2 regions of the Secundilactobacillus malefermentans genome follow, and region 1 is predicted to be linked to the other one. Evidence: predicted binding sites of a transcription regulator. Region 1 holds the regulator's gene; the other holds the start of a gene.
The links. The regulator CtsR, encoded in region 1, represses protease genes until heat stress. The targets are predictions, from matches to a motif close to TTGGTCAAAAAAGGTCAAANA.
Positions count from the first base shown of each region.

Region 2: clpB (ATP-dependent chaperone ClpB) is a predicted target of CtsR. The motif match lies at 2,207-2,227, and genes of this name have one in related genera.

Region 1 covers NZ_CP042371.1:361,071-364,467, forward strand. The annotation lists gene FGL90_RS01870 (ATP-dependent Clp protease ATP-binding subunit) at 1-2,174, opposite strand, end outside; gene FGL90_RS01875 (CtsR family transcriptional regulator) at 2,192-2,659, opposite strand; gene FGL90_RS01880 (FAD synthetase family protein) at 2,823-3,397, opposite strand, start outside.
Region 2 covers NZ_CP042371.1:1,853,264-1,856,660, reverse strand. The annotation lists gene clpB (ATP-dependent chaperone ClpB) at 1-2,129, opposite strand, end outside; gene pepT (peptidase T) at 2,266-3,397, opposite strand, start outside.

The DNA.
Region 1 (3,397 bases):
TTCAATGAATGGAAAATAACTGTTTCATCAATTCGGTTTAAGAACTCGGGACGGAATGACTGTTTCAATTGCTGCTTAATGGTATCAGCCATTGCCTTATAATCGCCAGCCTTATCCTCAGCACCAAATCCAACTGTCTTTTCGTCTCGTAGCAACGTTGCACCGAGATTAGACGTCATGATTAGAATTGTGTTCCGGAAATCAACACGGCGACCCTTTGAATCAGTTAGGAATCCATCATCAAGAACTTGGAGCAAAATGTTGAAGACATCAGGATGAGCCTTTTCAACTTCATCAAATAGCACAACTGAGTATGGCTTCTGGCGAACTTTTTCCGTTAATTGTCCACCCTCATCATACCCAACGTATCCTGGCGCTGAGCCAATCAATCGACTAGTTGAATACTTTTCCATATATTCACTCATATCAACTCGAATCATGTTGTCTTCTGAACCAAACATTGCTTCAGCCAAGGCTTTGGCAAGTTCCGTTTTTCCGACACCAGTGGGGCCAAGGAACATAAATGACCCAATTGGACGATTCGGATCCTTCAGACCACTTCGCGCACGTCGAATGGCACGAGAAACCGCCGAAACAGCCTCTTCTTGTCCAATCACTCGTTTGTGGAGAACTGATTCCAAATTAATGAGTCTGTCGCTTTCGCTCTTCTGAAGTTGCGTAATTGGAACTCCTGTCCATTCAGCAACTACTTCGGCCACATCCTCAGCACTGACAGTCAGTGAGTAGTTTTGACCTTCATCATTTTGTTTCGCTGCTCGTTCTTGCTTCTTTTGAATCTTAGCTTCGAGTTTCACTTCTTGATCACGAATTTCAGCAGCCTTTTCAAAAGCTTGATCTAAGATAGCAGCCTCGCGCTTATCGTGCAAATCGCTTAATTCATCTTCCTGTTTAGACAGCTTGCTTGGTTGTCCCATATGGTCAATACGGACCTTTGCAGCTGCTTCGTCCATTAAATCGATTGCTTTATCAGGCAGGAATCGGTCACTAATATAGCGACTAGAGAGCTTAACAGCTTGATCCAAAGCATCGTCAGAAATGTTGACGTGATGATGATCCTCGTATCTTGGTCTTAGCCCATGCAAAATTTCAACCGTTTCATCTTCCGTTGGCTCATCTACCTGAACCGTCGCAAAACGACGCTCCAAGGCAGCATCAGACTCAATGTACTTTTGATATTCATCAAGTGTTGTTGCACCAATGGTTTGAAGTTCGCCTCGCGCTAACGCAGGCTTCAGAATGTTCGAGGCATCAATTGCGCCTTCAGCTCCACCAGCACCAATTAACGTGTGTAATTCATCAATAAATAGAATGACTTGGCCATCGTTGTAAATTTCATCAATGACCTTCTTGAGGCGATCCTCAAACTCACCACGATACTTAGTTCCAGCAACCAATGATCCCATATCAAGCATCATTAATCGTTTTTGCTGCATGTCTTCCGGAACGTCGCCCGCAATAATCTTTTGCGCAAGTCCTTCAGCAATCGCTGTTTTACCAACACCAGGTTCCCCAATTAAAACGGGGTTGTTCTTGGTTCGGCGACTTAGAATCTGGATGACCCGCTTAACTTCCTTAGCACGGCCAACCGTTGGATCCATTCGATCCTCTTTGGCCATTTGGGTTAAATCACGTGCCAAAGAGTCCAAGGTTGGTGTTCCACCCTGTTGCTTGCGCTGACGCTGATTGCTCTTTCGTTTTGCTTGTGTTTCGCTAACACCCAATTTACGTAAAATGACCCGACGAGTCTGAGTCAAATCTAAGTTTAAATTCATTAAAATTCGAGACGACAAAATTGTTTCATCGCTTAAGAGGGCCAGCAAAAGGTGTTCTGTTCCAATTTTTGTTGCTCCCAATCGTTTAGCTTCTTCTCCAGCAAGAGCAAGAATATCCTTGGCCTTTGGTGAATATGGTAAGTAAGATTCCTTGCTGACGCTGGTCATTGTTCCATAGCCAGTAAACCGTTCAATCTCTTCTCTCACATCATCTTCGGTAATGGAAAACTGATCTAGGACCCGATTTGCAATCCCATTTTTTTCAATTGTCAGGGCAAGTAAGAGGTGTTCTGTCCCAACTGCTTGATGCTTAAAGTACTTTGCTTGTTCTTGAGCCAATACCAAAACGCTTTTAGCGCTGGGAGTAAATAAATTATCCATATAAAATCCTCTCTTCCTTAGCTCTCGTAACGTAAATGATTCAAAATTCCAATCAAAATTCGCGCTCTAAAACTATTTTCCTGCATGCGATCGTCCGCTGCCAAAGTTTGCTTATCAATAGCTGCTAAAATTAAATTGGCCTCTCGCCTGTTTACAACTTCATTATTGTACAAATTTTGCACAATTGCGAGCCCATCTCTCTGAGAAATGGATTCCCCAATCGTCCCAATTAAGGAATCGATTACACCTACATCATCCAGCAAATTCACTTTTTCGATACGGATGTAACCGCCACCGCCTCGTTTACTTTCAACGATGTACCCATTTTGAATCGTAAAACGAGTCTTCATAACATAGTTAATCTGAGATGGAACAACATTGAATAGATTAGCAATTTCGGAACGACTAATCTCAACTTGCTCGGAATCCGCCAAAATTTGCTTCAGATACTTTTCGATAATATCGGAAATATTCTGACCCTGCACGTTATTCCCTCCCAACTTTTGTTTGACTAATGTTGACTATTATTATACGAATGTTTTCCAAAAATGCAAAGAAATAGGACTGAAATTTAACCGACAATTAAAAAGACAAACCATTTCTTGAGTGAACCCAAAAAAGTTTGCCTTTCTTCTATATATAATCGTCTTAATTTGATATTTCAAACAAATGCTGACGGCGAGTCATCGCTGAACTTTCAGAAATTAATTTCAACCATTTAAGACTCACTAATTGATTTTGCTTCACGTTGATGGCGTCTACCATTTTTTGATTCCTAATGATTAGGAGGCCGTCCTTAGCGCTAATTTCCACGAACACCGACAATGGTCGTTTGCCGTACAGCATCTGACACTCAAACCTACCAGCAGTCGGAATTTGCTGCAATGAGTTCGTTAATTCGATGCCATATTGACCATCAGTAGCCTTGATTAGCCGACCATTCGTTTCATATTTATATCCCAACAAGGTGTTCGCCAGTTCAACTTTACCGGCCTTGATCAACGCTCTAATTCGAGTTGAGCTCACTTTCACATCCGTATGCGTCAATTTATGCACCACTTTCACATCAAACTGCTGATGAGAATAGCCTTTTAAGTCATCGCCCGTTGCACTAGCACCCGCCCCAAACGTGTAATCAAATCCAACCACGACCAGTTTGGCGTTTAACTGCACAATGTATTGATCGACAAATTGTTGAGGTGATAGGCTTGCAAATTTTTTCG
Region 2 (3,397 bases), 530 kb from region 1:
TCAACGGTATGTCCTTGACCATCCGTTAATCGACCGTCATCTAAAACTTGAAGCAGAACGTTGAAAACATCTGGATGTGCTTTTTCAACTTCATCAAACAAGACAATGGAATAGGGATGTCTTCTAACCGCTTCGGTCAGTTGGCCGCCCTCTTCATAGCCAACGTAACCAGGCGCTGCCCCAACCAAGCGAGAGACAGATTCCTTCTCCATATACTCGCTCATGTCAATTCGAACCATTTGCTGCTCGGAATCAAAAAGGTCTTCCGCTAATGCTTTGGCTAATTCGGTTTTTCCGACGCCAGTTGGTCCCAAGAACAAGAATGAGCCCAATGGTCGGCTAGGATCTTGTAATCCTGCTCGTGACCTTAAGACAGCATCAGATACCGCTGTGACGGCTTGATCTTGTCCCACAACTCGCTTATGCAGATTATCAGATAAGTGGAGTAATTTTTCTCGTTCGCCCTGAACGAGCTTCGCAACTGGTATTCCAGTAGCTCGAGCAACAGCTTCAGCAATTTCGTTTTCAGTAACCGATTCTTCTACTAGCCATTCACCAGAGTGATCGGTCGATTCCATTTTGGCTAATTCCTTCTTTAATTCTGGAATTGTCCCATGTTGGAGAACGGCCGCTTTATCTAAATCATTCCGATTTTCGGCTTCTTCCAAATCACGCTGCGCACGATCTAGTTCAGACTTCTTAGTTGAAAGCGCATCAAGGGACTTTTTCTCTTGATCCCATCTAGCTGCTAATCCAGAAACTGTCTCCTTGATGTCGGCTAACTGCTTTTGCAATTCTTTCAATCTTGACTGGGACTCTGAATCAGTTTCCTCTTTAAGTGCGCGTTCTTCAACTTCCATTCGCATTTGCTTACGACGGGCTTGATCAAGCTCGGTTGGTGCTGAATTCAAGGCAACTCGAATCGTTGCGGATGCCTCATCAATTAAATCAATTGCTTTATCAGGTAAGTAACGGTCCGTAATGTACCGATCTGATAATTTAGCAGCGGCAATCAACGCGTTATCGTGAATTCTGACGCCGTGATGAATTTCAAATCGTTCTCGTAAGCCACGCAAAATGGTGACCGTATCGTCAACGCTTGGCTCTGAAACGAGAACCCGCTGGAATCGTCGTTCAAGCGCCTGATCTTTTTCCAAATACTGACGATATTCATCCAGCGTGGTGGCACCAATTAAGTGAAGTTCGCCCCTTGCTAACATCGGTTTCAGCAAATTACCAGCGTCCATACTACCTTCAGTTTTTCCGGCACCCACGATGTTGTGAATTTCATCAATGAACATAATGATGTTGCCTTCGCTCTTTTTAACTTCTTTCAGCACCGATTTTAGTCGCTCTTCAAATTCACCACGATACTTGGCACCGGCAATTAATGACCCCATATCTAGGGAGAAAATTGTTTTGCCCTTTAGGTTTTCGGGAACATCCCCCTTAACGATTCGTTGTGCAAGTCCCTCAATAATCGCCGTTTTCCCAACCCCGGGTTCACCGATTAAAATGGGGTTGTTTTTGGTCTTTCGTGACAGAATTCGAATAACCGATAAAATTTCTTCGTCACGCCCGATAATGGGATCCATTTTGCCAGAGCGCATTGCTTTGACCAAATCCGTCCCATATTTTTCTAACGCTTTATAATTATCCTCTTGGTTCTTTGAGGTAACCCGCTCGCCACTTCGAATTTGACTAACGGCATTTTTAACCTGTTGCTCCGTGATACCAGACGTTTTTAAATAACTGGTTAATTTTTCACCATTGAGATCCATTAACGCAATGGCCAAAATATCAGTTGCCATAAAATCATCATTAAAGTCTTTTTGAATTTGTTCGGCCTTTTGGAATAACTGCATCGTGTTTGGAGACAGTGATTCACCGTAGTTGATGTTTTGACCTTCAACAATGCTAATTTCATCTATTTCTTGATTAATTTCTGATTCCATCGCTTTTAAATCCACGCCAGCGGTACTGAAAATTTGTCGCACAAGCTCACCGGGTTGAATAAGGAATTTAAATAAGTGTGAAATATTGATTGCTTGGTGTTTTCTTGTTATCGCAATTTGTCTTGCTTCATTTAAGGCGTCAACAACTGCTTGAGTCATTTGATCTGGGTTCATTGATAAACCACCTTTCAATTTTTAATTATCATTTTTAGTTACCGTGATTTTATCACAGGAATTGGCTGAAGTGTTAAAATTTGACCTATTTTGACCTTTAATTTAAAAAGAAGGACGGTTACCCGTCCTCACTATCTTAACGACAGTTAATTTCATTAATTTTAAGCAGGACGTCGGTCGCCTTTTCCATCGTTTGTTCGGAGACGTATTCAAACCGACCGTGCATGTTTTCGCCACCAGCAAATAGGTTCGGCGTTGGAATCCCCATGAACGAAATCTTGGACCCATCTGTCCCACCGCGAACTGGATCGGTATCAGGCGTAATGCCCAATTCCTTCATGGCGGACTCAGCTAGGGTCACCACCGTCATGTCCTTCTCAAGGATTTCTCGCATATTGTAATACTGATCCTTTACAACGACTTTGATACGTTCAGAACCATAGGCTTGATTCATTTTATCAGCTACGTCCTTAAATAACGCCTTTTGAGCCTCAAACTTCTTTGAATCATGATCCCGAATAATATAGCCCATTGAGGCTTGATCAACGGTTCCTTCTAACTTATGCAAATGGAAGAATCCTTCTCGGCCTTCTGTTTTTTCTGGACGTTGGTTTTCAGGTAATTGATTGTGGAAATCAATGGCAATCTGCAAGGCGTTGACCATTGTGTCCTTGGCCTCACCAGGATGCACGTTAGTCCCAGTAATTGAAACGCGCGCATCAGCTGCATTAAAGGTTTCAAACTCAAGTTGACCGAGTGGGCCACCATCAACCGTGTACGCCATATCAACTGCAAAATCAGAAACGTCAAAATGATCGGCGCCAGTTCCAATTTCTTCGTCCGGTCCAAGGCCAATCATAATTTTGCCATGCTTAACTTCTGGATGAGAAATTAAGTAGTCTGCAAACGTGACAATTTCAGCGACTCCGGATTTATCGTCAGCACCCAACAGTGTTGTACCGTCAGTTGTAATAAGGGTGTCACCCACATAATTTTTTAAATTAGGAAAGACTTTTGGATCAAGAACAAACTCCCCCTCTTTATCTAATTTGATGATTGACTTGCCATCATAATTCTCAACTATCTGAGGATTGATACCCTCCGCATTGAAATCTGCCGTATCGATGTGGGAAATAAATCCAATAGAGGGAACCTCTTTCTCAACATTTGATGGTAACGTGCCAATAACGTAGCCACTTTGAGAATTGATGTGTACATCGCTAACCCCAATTTCAGTTAGCTCCGTTTCTAAGCTTTTAGCAAATTTT